One region of the Arthrobacter zhangbolii genome, then DNA from elsewhere that is predicted to be linked to it. Evidence: predicted binding sites of a transcription regulator. Region 1 holds the regulator's gene; the other holds the start of a gene.
What was found. Region 1 encodes HspR, which represses chaperone genes until heat shock. Its sites were predicted from a motif close to AAGTTGAGTCNNNNNGACTCAACTT; they were not measured.
Positions count from the first base shown of each region.

Region 2: the regulator HspR is predicted to act here: its motif matches at 1,919-1,943, upstream of MUK71_RS09255 (Hsp20/alpha crystallin family protein).

Region 1 covers NZ_CP094984.1:3,019,116-3,028,382, reverse strand. The annotation lists gene cls (cardiolipin synthase) at 1-1,012, shown strand, start outside; gene MUK71_RS14070 (nucleoside/nucleotide kinase family protein) at 1,037-1,645, opposite strand; gene MUK71_RS14065 (low molecular weight protein-tyrosine-phosphatase) at 1,635-2,171, opposite strand; gene MUK71_RS14060 (methyltransferase domain-containing protein) at 2,222-3,025, opposite strand; gene dnaK (molecular chaperone DnaK) at 3,270-5,150, shown strand; gene MUK71_RS14050 (nucleotide exchange factor GrpE) at 5,153-5,788, shown strand; gene MUK71_RS14045 (DnaJ C-terminal domain-containing protein) at 5,929-6,924, shown strand; gene MUK71_RS14040 (heat shock protein transcriptional repressor HspR) at 6,987-7,499, shown strand; gene MUK71_RS14035 (MOSC domain-containing protein) at 7,553-8,290, shown strand; gene MUK71_RS14030 (class I SAM-dependent methyltransferase) at 8,345-8,992, opposite strand; gene MUK71_RS14025 (NYN domain-containing protein) at 9,083-9,267, opposite strand, start outside.
Region 2 covers NZ_CP094984.1:1,993,110-2,002,376, reverse strand. The annotation lists gene MUK71_RS09265 (primosomal protein N') at 1-1,055, shown strand, start outside; gene MUK71_RS09260 (hypothetical protein) at 1,069-1,212, opposite strand; gene MUK71_RS09255 (Hsp20/alpha crystallin family protein) at 1,420-1,866, opposite strand; gene MUK71_RS09250 (aminoglycoside phosphotransferase family protein) at 1,985-2,965, opposite strand; gene MUK71_RS09245 (MarR family winged helix-turn-helix transcriptional regulator) at 3,107-3,562, shown strand; gene MUK71_RS09240 (NADP-dependent oxidoreductase) at 3,603-4,619, shown strand; gene MUK71_RS09235 (glycosyltransferase family 4 protein) at 4,657-5,748, opposite strand; gene MUK71_RS09230 (alpha/beta fold hydrolase) at 5,751-6,695, opposite strand; gene MUK71_RS09225 (aldo/keto reductase) at 6,695-7,531, opposite strand; gene MUK71_RS09220 (MIP/aquaporin family protein) at 7,730-8,476, shown strand; gene glpK (glycerol kinase GlpK) at 8,533-9,267, shown strand, end outside.

The DNA.
Region 1 (9,267 bases):
GGGGTACGACGCCGTGACCCGGGACTTCTTCCATGCACTCAAAGAGGCAGCGGGCCGCGGGGTGACCGTCCGGCTCCTCTTCGACCACATCGGCACGCTGCGGGTCAAGGGCTACCGGAAGCTCCTGAAGGAGCTGCGCAGCAGCGACATCCAGTGGCGGCGGATGCTGCCCATTGAACCTTTCCGCGGACACTGGCGCCGCCCGGACCTGCGCAACCACCGGAAACTGCTGGTGGTGGACGGCGCGGTGGGGTTCACCGGGTCCCAGAACCTGGTGGAGCCGGCCTACCACAAAGCCAAAAACCGCCGTTCCGGACGCAACTGGGTGGAACTGATGGCCCGCGTGGAAGGGCCGGTGGTGGATGAACTCAACGTTGTCTTCGCCACGGACTGGAACGCCGAAACGGATGAGAACCTGGAACGGGAACTGAGCCTGTACGAGTGGACGTTCGATCCCGGAGACGTCACCTGCCAGGTGGTCCCCAGCGGTCCCGGTTTCAGCACGGAAAACAACCTGCGCCTCTTCGCCTCCCTGATCTATTCGGCCTCCGACCGGATCTCCATCACCAGCCCCTACTTCGTCCCCGACGACACCCTGCTGTATGCCGTGACCACGGCTGCCCAGCGCGGAGTGGCCGTGGAACTGTTCGTTTCCGAACAGGGCGACCAGTTCCTGGTGGACCACGCCCAGCGCTCCTACTACGAGGCGCTGCTGGAAGCGGGGGTGCGGATCTATCAGTACCCCAAGCCGCTGGTGCTCCATGCCAAACACTTCACCATCGACAACGAGGTGGCTGTCCTGGGCTCCAGCAACATGGACATGCGGTCTTTCTCCCTGAACCTTGAGGTATCCGTGATGATGTTTGACGGCACCATCGTGGAGCAGATGCGCCGGATCGAGGACACTTACCGTGCCTTGTCCAAGGAACTGCTGCTGGAGAACTGGGTGGGCCGTCCCGTCTGGCAGCGCTACATCGACAACGTTGCCCGCCTGACCGCGACACTGCAGTAACCCTTCCGGGTGTCTGCGCGGACCCTATCCGGCGGCGCCCGCCGGGTCGGCGCCGGACAGCTGTGCCAGCACCTGGCCGAGTGCGGCCGCGGGGTTTGCGCCCGCGCCAACCATCCGCACAGTCAGGGAAGCAGCGGCAGGCACATCATCGGTGGCGGCCCAGCGGCGTTCCTGCGCCGCCCACCGCTCCCAATGCGGGGCATACGTGCTGCCGTCGCGGTCAAGGGCGTACCGCTTGCGGACGGCTTCCTCGCCGTCCACCCACACAACGGTGTCCAGGAGGGCGCGCGCCTCGCGGTGGGCTGCCCCGACGCCTTCCAGAACGACGGCGTCGGCGGGCTCGGTGACCCGCGCGGCGCCGGGCCGGCCGGTATCCCAGTCCCACGCCTGCCAGCGTGCCGGCAGCCCGCGGGAGAGCGGGCGCAGGATGCGCTCCCGGTAATAGGCCATACCGGATTCCAGCCCGTCCCAACCGGGATAAATGTCCTCCAGATGGAACAGGCGAACGGAGCCGCGGCTGCTGAGGGCAGCGGCCACCTCGGTGGCCAGAGTGGTTTTGCCGGCCCCCGAGAAGCCATCAACGGCGATGAGCAGGGGAGAAGGGGCTGTGCGTAGCGAAGACTCAGTGCTCATCACGGCTTTCGGGCCGGTTCGCATGCAGGGACGCCACGTAGTCCACTACGCCCGGAACTGCGGCGTCGATCAGCGCGTACGCGGTTTCAAAGTCCTTCCGGTTCCCGTACCAGGGGTCCTCGATACTGAGCCCGGGTGAGGGTTCGGGGCGGCCCGCGGAGGTCTGCAGGGCGGGATCGAAGGCCCGCAGCATCATCACCTTGGCGCGGTCCGCCGCGGTGGGTGCCTGCAGCGAGAGTTCCAGGTAATGCCCATAGTCCATGGCCAGGATGAGGTCGAGGCTGCTGAACCATTCCGGCTGGAACTCCCGGGCACGGAATGCTGAGAGTCCGGCGTCGGGGTAGCCGTGCCGCCGCAGTTCCGCAGCTGCCCGGGTGTCCATGGGCTTGCCTGCTTCCCATCCGGTGAGGCCGGAGGAATCCACGGCCATCCTGGCGCCGGTGCCGGTGAGGGCGCGGTCGAGGGCGAACTGGGCCATGGGGGAGCGGCAGATGTTTCCCGTGCAGACGGTCTGGATGCGGAACATGGCTTAAACCCTACGCACAAACCGCGGGCCCAGCCGGATGGACGTGCGGGCTAGGCGCGCGCCAGCAACTCGCCGCAGGGCATCAGGAACCAGCCGTCCGGCGCCTCCGCCCACGCCTGCCAGCCGGCCGAGATGCGTTCCAGCGCCGCCTGATCCGCCAAACCGCGTTCCAGCGCCTGTTCGGCGAACGCGGACTGAAGGACCCGCTCGGACCAGGAACCGGCATGCCACGCACGCTGTTCCGGTGTGGCGTAAAGCCAGTTGGAGGAGGACGGGGTGATGTCGGTGAACCCGGCCTCCAGCGCCCAGGAGAGCAGGTGCCGGCCGGCATCGGGTTCGGCCTGGTTGCCGCGGGCAATCTGCTGGTAGGTCTGCATCCATTCCGTCAGGGCGGGCGAGGCGGGATACCAGCTCATGCCGTGGAAATCGGCGTCTCGCACCGCCACCAGGCCGCCCGGTTTGGTGACCCGGCGCATTTCGCGCAGGGCTGCCACCGGGTCCATCAGGTGCTGCAGCACCTGGTGGGCATGAACCACGTCAAAGGTTTCATCCGGGAAGTCCAGGTCATACACGTTTCCGGCCGTAAAGGTGGTGTTCTGCAATCCCCGTTCGGCAGCCAGGGTGCGGGCCTGCGTCAGCACGTCTTCGGACTGGTCCAGGCCCGTCACGGGTCCCGGAGCGGTGAGTGCCGCGAAATCCGCGGTGATGCTTCCCGGCCCGCAGCCGACGTCGAGCACGCTCATGCCCGGCTGGAGTTCGGGCAGCAGGTACGCGGCGCAGTCCTTCGCGGTGCGGACCGCGTGGGCAGCAACCACGCTGCGGTGATGGCCGTGGGAGTACGTTTCGGGACCCATAGCAGGACCCTACCGCCCGCGCCGGACGGCCGGTATGCAGGCGTCATACCGTGTCACGCAAGACCCCCGGGCGAAGTTGAGTGCGGAAGGCTCAAGTTTGTTGACAAAGAATCAGGGCTGAGTAGAGTTGAGTCCAGAACGCTCAATTGCACTGCCGCGATGTCGGAAGGGGCTCCCCGCCTGGGGATCCGGTCCGCTGATGTCACGGAAGATGCGGGTTTTTCCAAGGAAAGAGGAAGCAAATATGTCACGTGCAGTAGGTATTGACCTCGGAACCACCAACTCGGTTGTCTCGGTCCTGGAAGGCGGCGAGCCCACGGTCATCGCCAACGCCGAAGGCGGCCGCACCACACCCTCCGTTGTTGCCTTCGCCAAGTCCGGCGAGGTCCTGGTTGGTGAAATCGCCAAGCGCCAGGCCGTCAACAACATTGACCGCACCATCGCTTCCGTCAAGCGCCACATGGGCACTGACTGGAACGTGGACGTGGACGGCAAGAAGTACACCGCCCAGGAAATTTCCGCCCGTATCCTGATGAAGCTGAAGAACGACGCCGAGTCCTACCTGGGTGAAAAGGTCACGGACGCCGTGGTCACCGTTCCGGCCTACTTCAACGACGCAGAGCGCCAGGCCACCAAGGAAGCCGGCGAAATTGCCGGCCTCAACGTGCTGCGCATCGTCAACGAGCCCACCGCTGCAGCCCTGGCCTACGGCCTGGACAAGGGCAAGGAAGATGAACTGATCCTCGTCTTCGACCTCGGCGGCGGTACGTTCGACGTCTCCCTGCTCGAAGTCGGCAAGGATGAGGACGAGTTCTCCACCATCCAGGTCCGCGCCACCTCCGGTGACAACCGCCTCGGCGGCGATGACTGGGATCAGCGCATTGTTGATTACCTGCTGGGCCAGGCCAAGGCCAAGGGTGCGGATCTGTCCAAGGACAAGATCGCCCTGCAGCGCCTGAAGGAAGCTGCGGAGCAGGCCAAGAAGGAACTCTCCTCCGCCACCTCCACCAACATCTCCCTGCAGTACCTCTCGGTCACTCCCGAAGGCCCGGTCCACCTGGATGAGCACCTCTCCCGTGCCAAGTTCCAGGACCTGACCAAGGACCTGCTGGACCGCACCAAGAAGCCGTTCAATGACGTCATCGCCGAAGCCGGCATCAAGGTTTCCGACATCGACCACATCATCCTCGTGGGCGGTTCCACCCGTATGCCCGCCGTCTCCGAACTGGTGAAGGAACTGGCAGGCGGCAAGGAGCCGAACAAGGGCGTCAACCCGGATGAGGTCGTCGCCGTGGGTGCCGCACTGCAGGCCGGTGTGCTGAAGGGCGAGCGCAAGGATGTGCTCCTCATCGACGTCACCCCGCTGTCCCTGGGTATCGAAACCAAGGGCGGAGTGATGACCAAGCTGATTGAGCGCAACACGGCCATCCCCACCAAGCGGAGCGAAACCTTCACCACGGCTGATGACAACCAGCCCTCGGTGGCCATCCAGGTCTTCCAGGGCGAGCGTGAGTTCACCCGGGACAACAAGCCGCTGGGCACCTTCGAGCTGACCGGTATTGCACCGGCTCCGCGCGGTGTCCCGCAGATCGAGGTCACCTTCGACATCGACGCCAACGGCATTGTGCACGTGTCCGCCAAGGACAAGGGCACCGGCGCCGAGCAGTCGATGACCATCACCGGCGGCTCCTCGCTCTCCAAGGACGACATTGACCGCATGGTCCGTGAAGCCGAAGAGCACGCTGCGGAGGACAAGAAGCGCCGCGAGGCAGCCGACGTCCGCAACTCGGCAGAGCAGCTCGCCTACTCGGTGGACAAGCTCCTCACCGACAATGACGACAAGCTGCCCGAAGACGTCAAGACCGAGGTCCGCGGCGACGTCGACGCGCTGAAGAAGGCGCTCGAAGGCACCGAGAACGACGACGAGGTCAAGAGCGCGTTTGAGAAGCTGCAGGCTTCCCAGACCAAGCTCGGCGAAGCCATCTACGCTTCGGCCTCCGCTGCGGGTGCCGAAGGCGCTCCGGGTGCGGCCGACGGCGCAGCAGGCGACGGCGCGGCAGCCGGCGGTGCAGGCGATGAAGACATCGTTGACGCCGAGGTTGTCGACGACGAAGAGAAGAAGTAACCATGGCTGCTGGAAACGAGCACGGGAACACCCCCGAAGGCGAGGATCCGATCAGCGGCCAGGACCAGTCCGCGCCGGATGAAGCAGCACAGCAGGACGCAGCGGCAGCCGGGGAGGGCGTTTCCTCCCCGGCCGCCGGACCGGACGGCGACGCGCTGTCCCAGGCCGAGCAGATCCTGAACAACGCTGACGTACCGGCACAGCCTGCGGATACGGGTTCGCCCGAAGCCGCGGAACTGCGCAATGACCTGCTGCGCCTGCAGGCCGAGTACGTGAACTACCGCAAGCGGGTGGAGCGGGACCGCGACGTTGCCCGGGAAATGGCAGTCATCGGTGTGCTGAACACGCTGATGCCCGTCCTGGATGACATCGATGCCGCACGCCAGCACGGTGACCTGGCGGAGGGACCGTTCGCCGCCATCGCCACCAAGCTGGAAAACTCGCTGAAGACGTACGGACTCAGCCGCATCGACGAGACCGGAGTGGAGTTCGATCCGAATATCCACGAGGCACTCATCCAGCAGCAGAGCGCCGATGTCACGTTTGATACGGTCACGCAGATCCTGCGCGCCGGCTACAAGTCCGGCGACCGGGTCCTGCGTGCCGCGCAGGTGATTGTTTCGGTTCCGGAACAGTAGTTCCACAGTGTCCGGGGCTGCCCTTGAAGGCAGCCCCGGACATTTCCATAGGCAGGTCCCGCAGCAGGGCCGGCAGTAAGCCCGTCGGCCGGCTCAAACGGCAGCGACGCGGGATCAGTGCACAAGAAAGGGGACGCCAATTGGCTAGTCAGGATTGGGTCGATAAGGACTTCTACAAGATTCTGGGTGTTCCCAAGGATGCGTCAGACGCCGACATCAAAAAGGCCTACCGCAAGCTGGCACGGAAATACCATCCTGATCAGAACCAGGGTGACGCCAACGCGGAGCGGATGTTCAAGGATCTCTCCGAGGCATACTCGGTGCTCTCCGACGCAGAGGAACGCCAGCAGTATGATGCCATCCGCGCAATGGGCAGCGGTGCCAGATTCTCTGCAGGCGGTGCCCCGGGCGGCGGCGGAGCAGGCGGCGCAGGATTCGAGGATATCTTCGGGGACCTGTTCGGCCAGACCGCCCGCGGCGGCGGCCGGCGGACCACGTTCAACGCCGGCGGCAGCAACATCCCGCCGGAGTTCGCCGACCTCTTCGGCGGCGGCGGTTTCGGTGGCGGAGGCTTCGGCGCCCCGCCGCCTACCAAAGGCGCGGACCGGACAGCCAGCACCACCATCTCCTTCGCGGGGTCCATTAACGGCACCGTGATCGGCCTCCGCGAACCCAGCGGAGAAGTAGTGGAGGTCCGGGTTCCGGCCGGCGTCAAGGACGGCCAGAAGATCCGTGTGCGCGGCAAGGGGCAGCCCGGCGCCGCCGGTGCCGGGGACCTGATGGTCACCGTGCATGTCACCCCGCACGACTTTTTTGTCCGCGACGGCAACAACATCCGGATCCACGTTCCGGTGTCCTTCCCGGAGGCCGCACTGGGCGCCACCATTGAGGTGCCCACGCTGACCTCAGATACCGTGCGCCTGAAGGTACCCGCCGGTACGCCGTCCGGCCGGACACTGAGGGTCAAGGGCCGCGGCGTGCACACGTCCAAGGGCAACGGCGACCTGCTGGTCACCGTGGACGTCGCCGTGCCCTCACGGCTGAACAAAGAGGCCCAGGCCGCGGTGGAGGCGTTTGCCGAGGCCACCAAGGGTGAGGACCCCCGGGCCGGGCTCGCCGCCAAGGCGCGGCTCTAGCCGGCTCCCCGGCGGATTGACCCGCCGGGGTTAGGATTTCAACCAGCAGTGAAGGAGGAACAATGGGCATAGACGTCAACGCGCCTATTTTTGTGATCTCCGTTGCCGCTGAGCTCGCGGAGATGCATCCGCAGACCCTCCGGCAATATGACCGGCTCGGAATAGTCCGGCCCAGCCGGGCGCCCGGGCGGTCGCGCCGGTATTCCCAACGGGATATCCAGTTGCTCCGCGAGGTCCAGAAACTCTCCCAGGAGGGTGTCTCGCTGGAGGGAATCAAACGGATCATGGAGCTGCAGAACCAGGTCACCGGGCTGCGGCAGCGGGTCAGCGAGCTTTCCTCCGAGCTGGAGACTGCCCGCCGCCACACCTCGGACCGCAGCCGTGTCTTCGCGGCCGGCCGGGCCGGCGATGTGGTGACCCTGAGCCGCGGGCAGCGGCCGCCGGCGGCTCCGGGCTCGGTGCAGCAGCTGGGACTTGTGTCCCTGATGCAGCGCAGCGGCAGGCTCCGCGCACTGCCGGCCGGCAAGTCTGCGGACCGGAACTACGCCGAAGAAGGCTACATCCAGTCGCTCTGAGGGCCTGCAGCACGTTCGCAGCACCAGCCCGCGCGGCATGAGATGATGCCCGGATGCGACAGATGGGAAGTCCGGTCGGTACCGTGCGCGCGCTGTACCGCTACCCGGTCAAATCAACCGCAGGCGAGGCGCTGGCCGCCGTCGAGGTCACCCGGCGAGGCCTGCGTGATGACCGCCTCTGGGCGGTTTATACGAACGACGGCGGGATTGCCAGCGGCAAGCGCACCCGCCGCTTCCGGCCGGTGCCCGGTCTGATGCAATGGTCCTCCAGCACCGCGGAGGACGGCGTGCCGCTGCTGACCGGCCCCGATGGGCGGTCCTACCGGGTCGATGAGCCGGCGGCATCCACTGCCCTGAGCTCAGCCCTGGGCCGCGAGCTTCGCGTGCAGCCTGAAACCACGGTGCAGCACCATGACGAAACTCCGCTGCACCTGCTAACCACATCTTCCCTTGCCGCCCTGGACGACCTCACCGGCGCACAGGTGGACGAGCGCCGCTTCCGGGCCAACATCATCATTGATACCGGTCCGGAGCGGGTATTCACCGAGGACGCCTGGATAGGTGCCGAACTGGCCCTGGGCCCGGAGGTGCTCCTGCAGCTGGGGCCGGGCATGCCGCGCTGCGTTATGGTCGACCAGCCCCAGGCCGGCGTCGATGCGGGGGCGAAGGCACTGAAGGTGCTGGGTGCGCATCACCGGGCCGAACTCGGCCTGCAGGCCCATGTGCTGCGCACCGGGATGCTGCGGGCCGGTGACACCGTAACCCTGCACCTTGGGTCCGGTGCTGCCTGAAGGGCAGCATGTCCCTGCCGTGAGGTGACCGCCAGGGCGTAGCGGGCCGACCGGTCAGCGCAGGCGCCGTGCCCGCAGGACCACATCCTCGACGTGGTGCGCTCCGGCGCCGGCCGTGACGCTCCGGGGGCGGGTCTCATTCACCTCCACCGCCCAGTCCCCGTCCAGGGCGGCAGCAATATCGCCGGGCAGGACGTAGGCGCGCATGTCGACGGGAGCCTGGTCCTGCGGTTCATGAACGGCGGGCATCGCATGATGCACCACCAGAAGGACACCGCCGGGGGCGACCGCATGCAACAGCGCCTGCTCGGCGGCATTATTCCCCGTGCGCAGCAGCGCCGGATACTGGGCCGAGACCAGATCGAAGCCTCCGGCCGGAAGGTCCGCTTCAACCAGTCCCGAGTGCAGCCACGTCACCTGCAGGGACCGCTGGGCGGCCTGACGGGCGGCCCGGTCCAGCGCTACACGTGAAACGTCCAGCGCAGTGACGTCCCAGCCCCGGGCCGCCAGCCACAGCGCATCCGCGCCCTCGCCGCAGCCCACGTCGAGCACCCGCCCCGGAGCCATGCCGGCAACCTCGGTGAGAAGTGCGCCATTGGGCTCACCGCTCCACAGCGCATCCCGGCCGGCGTATCGCTGGTCCCAGTCTTCCTGAACGGTTGCCGGGTCCGGTGTGGCGGCGGGATCTTGAGTCGGTTCCATACCTTGAAGCATGCGTCGCCCGGAGGCCGGGCTGCAAACCCCGTTGCCGGACCGGCAAAGGCTGCAGGCCCACCCCGGCCGGGCCGGCTGCTATTCCCGGGCGCCGGCGTCCGGCCGAAGCCGGATGAGCCGCTGCGGGCCGTCGTCGTCCAGTTCCACCAGGTCACTGTGCGAGGAGAGGAAGTCGGTAAAGGAACGGAAGCCAAGCGGCTTCTCGTTGAAGGAGGGGTCCATCCGCCGCATCTGGTTCTTCACCGTGCCGGTGTTCAGCCATT
Region 2 (9,267 bases), 1.0 Mb from region 1:
CTGCGGAGCGCTCCACGGTGCGTGCCTCGGCGCCCCGGGTGGTCAGCACCGCTGATTCCTTCACCATGGAGCGGGACCCGCTGGCTGCCAGGGCACGGATACCGCACACCGCCTGGAAAGCGGCACAGGACGGGCTGACCCGCGGTCCGGTGCTGGTCCAGGTGGCACGCACCGGCTTTTCGCCGGCACTGTCCTGCCAGGACTGCCGGGAACCGGCGCGGTGCCGGAACTGCTCGGGCCCGTTGGGGCTGGCCAGCCGCAACGGTACTCCGGCCTGCCGCTGGTGTGGCCGGCCGGAGCCTATGTGGCACTGCAGCAACTGCGGGGGAGTGCACCTTCGCGGCTCCACTGCGGGGGCAGGACGCACAGCCGAAGAGCTGGGCCGCGCGTTTCCCTCCACCACGGTGATCTCATCGGCCGGAGACCACGTCCGTGCCGAGATTCCCGACGCCCCGGCACTGGTGGTTGCCACGCCCGGCGCGGAGCCGGTGGCGCCGGGCGGCTACGCTGCAGCCATCCTGCTGGACGGCAACGCGATGCTTTCCCGCGAATCGCTGCGGGCCGGCGAGGATACGCTGCGCCGCTGGTTCAGTGCTGCGGCACTGGTGCGGCCGGCTGGCGAAAAGGGGCTGGTGGTGGTCACCGCCGATGACAGCACCACCGTGGGACACCTGCTGCGCTGGGACCCGGCCGGCGCAGCCGAACGGGAGCTGGAACTGCGGCGCGAACTCGGGCTGCCCCCTGCTGTCCGCTATGCGGAACTGACCGGGTCCAGGGAAGGCCTCGATGCCTTCATTGCACGGCTTGGGCTGCCGGACGGCACGCGAACCGTGGGACCGGCGCCGCTGGCGGATGCGGGTACGGGTCCGGAGGCACGGGAGGTCCGGGACGGCCAGCTCGGCGGGGCAGGCGGCCGCTTCCGCACACTGCTTTTCTTCCCCTATGCGGCGGCACCGGCCGTTACGGCTGCCCTGCGCTCCACCAAAGCCGCAGCATCTGCCAGGCGTACCGGAGATCCTGTTTACGTACGGGTAGACGGAATAGACGTTCTCTAACCCGGGCCCACGGCTACAACAGTTCCAGCAGCACCGCTGCCGCACCCAGCAGGGACAGCAGCGAGAGCTGGGCTGCGGTAGCCAGCCGGGAGAGCCGGCCCAGGAGCCCGCGGGGCACGCCGTGGATCATCCAGCCTGGACGGTTGATGGTGGGCATTCGCAACGTCATCCCTCTTTCCCGTGGAGAAAAAGCCGATTAACACCCAGTATCCCGCCATCCGGAGGCCGTGCCCGAATCCGCTGCCGGTGACATTGGCCACCGCCTGCGGCGGGCAAAAAAGGGGCCCGGGAGATATTCCCGGGCCCCTTGGCGCCTATCCGTGTCCCGCCCGCCGGACGGGCGTTCCCTTTTGCGTCCGTGCCGCTAGGCGGATACCGCCTCACGCTGTTCGTCCTGCTGGATTACCGCGCCATCCGTCGGCGCCTGGACGGCAATCTTGCGCGGCTTGGCTTTCTCACTCACCGGAATGGTCACGCTCAGGACGCCGTTCTCGTAGCTGGCGGCAATCCTTTCGGTGTCGATGCCCTGGCCCAGGTTCAGCTGGCGCAGGAAGGATCCGCTTTCACGTTCCCGGGTCAGCCACTTCACCCCGTCAGCGCCGTGCAGCGTGCGCTGGGCACGGATGGTCAGGAGCTGGCCGTCAACGTCGACGTCGATGGATCCGGGGTCGATGCCCGGGAGATCGGCCGCAAGAATGTAGTGGTCACCCTGCCGGTAGAGGTCCATGGGCATGCCGCGCAGGGAACCTTCGCCGCGCAGGGCCTGTGCCATCCGGTCGAGTTCCTGGAACGGATCAAACTTCATAGCCATAGAAAATCAACTCCTCCATTCGATCGCTTGAGACAAGCGGTATCCGGTTTCAAAGTTGAGTCAGTGTCACTCAACTTGCGAAAAGAGATTAGCACTCTCATGGCTAGAGTGCCAAGTGCTATTTCTGTGCCCAACGGCTTAAGGTCCAGGCGTGGATCAGCTGTGCGGTGTGCCGCCCGTGGCTGCGCAGTTGCGGGCTCGACTCGACCTCCGGCTGGCATCCGGAATGGATCATGTAGGCCAGCAGTGCCGCCAGGAATGCATCGATATGCTCGGGCGGAACCCCGCGGGTGAGCGCGGACCGCGTTAGCCAGGAATCGACGTCGAGACCGCCGCCGCGCGCGTAGGGCAGCACCCCCACCCAGTCGATCCACGCCGCACCGGTGCCCAGGAAGTTCCAGTCACAGAACAGGGCCTTGCCCGAGCGCAGCAGGATATTGTCCGGCCGAAGGTCACCGTGCAGCACGGAGTCCCCGGCCAGGGCTTCCGGGCTGAGCTCCCACAGCTCCTGGAGGCGGCGGGCATCACCGGCTGTGAGGGACGGCAGGAACCAGGGCGCCGCCCCGCCGTCGGCCACAGCCTGGAACGGGGACGGAACCGCGGTGATGTCCTGTGAAACCGGGCTGCCGGAGAGGTGCCCCGGGAAGTTCGACAGGAGACGGATTGATGCGGTGCAGGATGCCTCTATCGCGGCGAGGTCCGTCCCGGTCCACGGGTGCCCGGGCATTGTTCCGTCCACGGCCTCGTAGGCCAGGAGAAGCCAGTCCGTGTCCGCGGCGGTGACGGTGCGGGTACCCAGCAGGCGGGGCGCCGGCATGTCCGGAGGCAGGAGCGGGGCCACCTGGGCCTCCCGTGCGTAGGCGGGGTAGACAAACGCGTCCGACGCCGGTGCCGCCTTCACGAAAATGCTGCGCCCTTCGCCGTGGGAGAGCACTGCGGCGAATCCCGGCGTAAACCCTCCGCCGGCCGGCCGTACGGACGTGACGCTGCCGCCCAGCAGGTCCGTCAGTTCCTGCCGGACGGGCGCGGGCAGGCCGGCCCAGGGCCGGCGGCTGGCGGTGCGGCGGTAATCGGTGACCGGAACTGTAGGGGAGTGCATCCGCACAGCCTATGCGCCGGAGGGTGCTGTAGCCGGGAACCAACGGCCGGTCCCGGAAGTATGTCCGGCACAGCTGTGGTGCACCCACGGTTGGTGCACCACTTGGTTGTGCACAATTGAATCGTGTCCTAGGGTGGGCGGATGAACGAATCACTGCAGCGTCAGGTGTGCTTTTCGCTGTACTCCGCCTCCCGTGCGGCCACGTCCCTGTACCGGCCCATGCTCGAGGAACTGAACCTCACCTACCCGCAGTTCCTCGTGATGACCCTGCTCTGGGAACAGGACGGGCAAAGCGTCCGGGACCTGGGGCAGGCGTTGGAACTGGACTCGGGCACACTCTCGCCGCTGATTAAACGCCTGGAAGCGGCAGCACTGGTGCAGCGCCACCGCGCCGTCGAGGACGAACGACGGGTCCGGGTCCACCTCACTGCTGCCGGCCGCGCCCTGGAACAGAAGTCCCGGGACCTTCCTGACCGCGTTGCGGCGGCTGCCGGCCTCGACCCGGAGGAACTGCGCAGCCTGCAGGACACGCTGGCGAAGGTGAATTCGGCACTGCGGCAGGCCGTGGTGAAGGACCATGAGGCACCGTCACGGTAAGACCATCCGCACCATCCATCCCAACAGTTAGGTTCACTTGATGAGCACGTACCCCGAAACCGGCCGTGAAATCCACCTTGCTTCCCGCCCCACGGGGTGGCCGTCGGAAGAGAACTTCCGCCTCACCGAGGTGACGGTCCCGGAACTGCAGGACGGGCAGGTGCTTGTGCGCAACCTGCACATGTCCGTGGACCCCTACATGCGCGGGCGCATGAACGACGTGAAATCATACGTCCCGCCCTTTAAGCTCGACGCCCCGCTGGAAGGCGGAGCCATCGGTGAAGTGGTGGAATCCCGTTCGGACGCGCACAAGCCCGGCGACAAGGTGGTTCACTGGCTCGGCTGGCGCGACTACGCAGTCCTGGACGGGGCCCGTGCACGTGTCATCGATACCGATCTGGCCCCGGCCAGTGCGTATCTGGGTGTGCTCGGCATGCCGGGTGAAACCGCCTACATCGGCCTGACCAAGGTGGCAGAGTTTCGGGAAGGGGACGTGGTGTTCGTCTCCGGGGCAGCCGGCGCCGTTGGCTCACTGGTCGGCCAGATCGCGAAGGTCATGGGAGCAAAGAAGGTCATTGGCAGCGCCGGTTCGGCGGAAAAAGTCCAGCGCCTGCTAGACCTCGGCTTCGACGAGGCCTTCAACTACCACGACGGTCCCGTGAAGGACTCCCTGAAGAAGGCTGCCGGTGCGGACGGCATTGACGTCTACTTCGACAACGTGGGAGGCGAGCACCTTGAAGCCGCACTCTCGGTGATGAACAAGGGCGGCCGGGTGGCCATGTGCGGTGCGATTTCCCAGTACAACGACAAGGGTGCCGCCTCCGGCCCCCGCAACCTGGCCCTCGCCATCGGCAAGGAAATCACCCTGCGCGGATTCATTGTGGGCAGCTACAGCCGGTATGTGGACGAGTTCAACACCCAAATGGCCACGTGGCTGCAGGAAGGCGCGGTCAGCTATGACGAAACCTTCGTGGACGGCCTCGAAAATGCGCCCCAGGCCTTCATTGACCTGATGAAGGGCGCCAACAAGGGCAAGATGATCGTCAACCTGGGCTGAGCAGCAGGACAGCTGGCGGGGGACTACGGACGAGGGACTACGAACGACGGCGGCGGCCGGGGAACAGGCGGACAGCCTCCCCGGCCGCTGCCATGAGCTGGCGGGCAGAGACGTCCCAGCCGTAATCGTTCGCCCGCCGGATACCGGCGTCGGACGCCTTTCGCCACCGGTCCGGCTCGGCCAGGGCACGTACCGCGTCCGCGAATCCGGCAGGGGAGTCCGGGTCCACCAGCAGTGCCGCGCCGCCCGAAACCTCCCGGAAAATCGGAATGTCGCTCGCCACCACGGGAGTGCCTACCGCCATCGCCTCGATGACCGGCAGACCGTAGCCCTCGGCCCTGGACAGCGTGACCAGGGCCGTTGCCCGGCGCAGCAGCCGGTCATAGTCCTCATCGCTGACGCCGTTGTGGAACCGGACCCGGGCGCCGGCCGGTACCAGCGCCTCCAGTTCGGCACGCCGTTCGTCACTGATCCGGCTCAGCAGATGCAGCGTGAAGCCCGGCAGGTGCTCCATGCCCCGGATGACGGTTTCCACGTTTTTGTACGGCATAAACGAGCCCATATACAGCAGGGACTTCTCCACCGGGGCATCCGGGTTCCTCGGCGTCGAACCCTCCTGCGGCGCGTTGGCCACCATCCTGACCGGACGGCGCGTGAGCCGGTGCCGGGCCATCAGGCCGCGGGTGGTTTCGCTGATGGTGGCCACAACATCGGCGCGGTTCAGCAGCAGCCGTTGCGGCCAGTACGCCAGGTGGTACAGGCGCCACAGTCCGCGCACGGGCAGCGGCAGGAACCCCGGGGGCGTGGGGTTCTGGTAATAGATCAGATCGTGCAGGGTGAGAATCAGCGGATACCTGCGCCCCCAGCTGCCCATGGTCTGCATCGGCGAGAAAACGGCGTCAGCCCCCAGCCGGTTAACGCGGAGCGCTACGAAGAGCTCGGCAGGGGAGATCGGGCTGTTGATCTTCACCCACGGCAGATCCGGCAGCAGCGCCAGCTGGCGCTCGTCCGAAATCAGCATCAGCACGTCGGCATGCTCGCTGACCGCCCGGATCAGGCTGGCGCCGTACCGGCTGATGCCGTCATGGTGGTCGGTGCGGGTGAACCGGGCGTCCACCGCCAGCCGCATCCTCATGAATGCCTCCGGGCCAGGAAATCCTCGATGGCTGCCGCCGCTTCGTTCGGCTTTTCGTAGTGCACCAGGTGCCCCACGCCGGGCAGCATCACCAGTTCGGCATCCGGGATGGTCCGGGCCAGATGCTGCTGCCCGCGAACCGAACCGATGTCATCCAGTTCAGCGGCCACCAGCAGCACGGGCATGGAAAGCCGGGCCGCCACATCCCGCACCGTTTCGGAGATGGACGCCCGGAACGCATCAAGGACCACGGTGCGGTTGGCGAAGGCGCTGAAGTAGGCATCGTGCTGGCCGTGGATCCACCGGCGCAGCCCCGGTTCCCTGGTCTTGGCCATCAGCATGCTCATGCCGCGGACAATCAGCGGACTGCGCAGCAGCGCCATGCCCGGTTTCTCCGGCAGCGCCGCTGCCGCCCGGTAATACAGCTCCGCAGCCTTGCTGGTTATGGCCTTCGGTCCTTCGAGGGCAGGCTCGCAGATGGGGTTTACCAGCACCAGCTCGCTGATCAGCTCCGGGGACTCAGCGGCAACGCGGGAGGCGATGATGGATCCGAATGAGTGCCCGAGCAGAACCGTTTCCGCGCCCAGGCCCAGTTCCGCCAGGGCCGTGCGGACAAATCCGGCGTAGGCCGGCACATCATGCCGGCCGGGCAGCGGGCTGCCTTCGCCGAAGCCGGGCAGATCGGGTACGAGTACGCGGTGGCGGGGGAGGGCCTCCACAATACGGAGCAGGCCGTGGTGGTCGCCGCGAAAGCCGTGGACCATAAAAACCGGCGGAAGGCCGGCGTCGTCCCCGGCACTGCCTGCGGCGCCGGTATCCGCGGGGGCGAAGTCCCAGCACCGCTGCGCCGTTCCGGCAACTGTGATGGGGCGGACCTCAGCTGTCCGGGAGAGCTGCACGGGGACGGCATGCGACGCCGGGTCCGCCGTGGTGCCCGGCATCAGTTGACCTCGTCCGGGTGGGATCCCGAGCGCTGCCCCCGGTCCAGGCCGCTAATGGCGGCTCGCTGTTCATCGGAGAGTTCGAAGGAGAAAACATCCAGATTGCCCGCGATCCGCTCCGGCGTGCTGGCCTTGGGGATCACCACATTTCCCGAATCCAGGTGCCAGCGCAGGATCACCTGGGCAGGGGTCCGGTTCAGCTCCGCCGCAATCCGCAGAACCACCGGATCCGCCAGGACGGCGCCGCGGCCGAGCGGGCTCCATGCCACGGTCTGAATGCCAAGCCGCTGATGCAGGCTGCGCAGTTGGTCCTGCTGCAGCCAGGGATGCAGTTCAATCTGGTTTACCGCAGGAACAATACCTGTTGCCTCCAGCAGCTGCTCGAGGTGGGCGGGCTGGAAGTTGGAGACCCCGATGGCGCGGACCCGGCCGGAAGCGTAGAGCTCCTCGAGTGCCCGGTACGTGTTCACATACTCGCCGCGCTGAGGGCATGGCCAGTGGATGAGGTAGAGATCCAAGTAGTCCAGGCCCAGCCGGGACATCGAAGCATCGAAGGCCTGCAGAGTGGTGTCGTAGCCCTGATCGGTGTTCCAGACCTTCGACGTGACAAACACATCGCTGCGCTTGGCACCGCCGTCCGCCACGAAGCCACGGACAGCCTCACCCACGCCCGCTTCGTTGCCGTACAGGGCCGCGGTGTCCACATGGCGGTACCCGGCGGTGAGGGCCTCACGGCACAGTCCGGCGGCATCCTGGGACGGCACCTTGTAGGTGCCGAAGCCAACCTGGTCCATAAGGACGCCGTTATTGAGCGGGATTTTCGGTGCCGGCTGCATAGGACGACTTTACCGAGGCAGGGGCACAGCGCTGAAATCCTGCCCTGACTACCTGTTTCATTCCCCTAAGATTGGCGCGCCGACAAACAGGTCGGCTAAGGTAATGGCGCTTCTTGCAAAAGATTGGTTGCATAGAAACCAAGAGTCCGCACACCCGCTTGGGTTGTGGACAGATACGAATGATCGGAGGAGTCGATGGTGACTCTGGGTGAAGTTTTCATCAGTGAGCTGGCGGGTACCGCCATTCTCATTATTCTCGGCTGCGGCGTTGTTGCCAACGTGGCCCTGGCCAAGACGAAGGGAGCCGGCGGCGGCTTCCTGATGGTCAACTTTGGTTGGGCAATCGGTGTATTTGCCGGTGTCTACGCTGCCGCCATTTCCGGCGCGCACATCAACCCCGCCGTCACCGTGGGCCTGTGGGCAAGCGGCGCCGACGAGTATGCCCCCGGTGTCGAAGTTTCCTTTGCCTCAACGCTGGTGTACTTCGCCGGACAGATGGTCGGCGCGATGATCGGCGCCTTTGTCGCCTGGCTCGCGTACAAAAAGCAGTTCGACGACGAACCCGACGCCGCCAACATCCTGGGCGTTTTCTCGACCGGCCCGGCCATCCGCTCCTACGGATGGAACGTTGTCACCGAGGTCGTGGGCACGTTTGTCCTCGTCTTCACCATCGTCGCCTTTGCAGGTACCCCGTCGGGCCTCGGCCCGCTGGCCGTCGCGCTGGTCGTTCTCGGTATCGGTGCCTCCCTCGGCGGCCCCACCGGCTACGCCATCAACCCTGCACGTGACCTCGGACCCCGCATCGTCCACGCCCTGCTGCCCATCCGCAACAAGGGCAACAGCGACTGGTCCTACTCCTGGGTTCCGGTTGTCGGTCCGCTCATCGGCGGCGCCCTGGGCGGTCTGCTGGGGGCCCAGATCCCCCTTCCCGTCCTTCCGCTGTAACCCACACGGCCGCAGCCCGGCCATACGTCTAAACCCCCACTCAAGGAGCAGAACCAATGCCTGACAATCCCAGGTACATCATCGCCATCGACCAGGGCACCACCAGCAGCCGGGCTATCGTGTTCGACCATGACGGAAGCATTGTTTCCACCGGGCAGAAGGAACACGAGCAGATCTTCCCGCACGCCGGATGGGTGGAGCACGATCCGCAGGAAATCTGGACCAATGTGCGCGAGGTTGTCGGCACCGCGCTGTCCAAGGCAAACCTGACCCGGCACGACATCGCGGCGGTGGGCATCACCAACCAGCGCGAAACCGCCGTTGTCTGGGACCGCAAGACCGGCGAGCCGGTGTACAACGCCATTGTCTGGCAGGACACCCGGACCCAGCCGATCGTCAACGAATTGGCCAAGGACGGCGGCCTGGACCGCTTCAAGGACACCGTTGGCCTGCCGCTGGCAACGTACTTCTCCGGCACAAAGATCAAGTGGATCCTGGACAATGTCGAAGGGGCCCGGGAGCGGGCCGAGGCGGGGGACCTCATCTTCGGCAACACCGATTCCTGGATCGTCTGGAACCTGACCGGCGGACCCGACGGCGGTGTCCACATCACCGATGTGACCAACGCGTCCCGCACGCTGTTCATGAACCTGGAAACCCTGACCTGGGATGAGGACATCCTTCGGGAATTCGGCGTTCCGAAGTCCATGATGCCGGAAATCCGTTCCTCCTCCGAGGTGTACGGCCAGGTGGCCGGTTCGCAGCTGCTGCGCGAAACCCCGGTGGCCGGC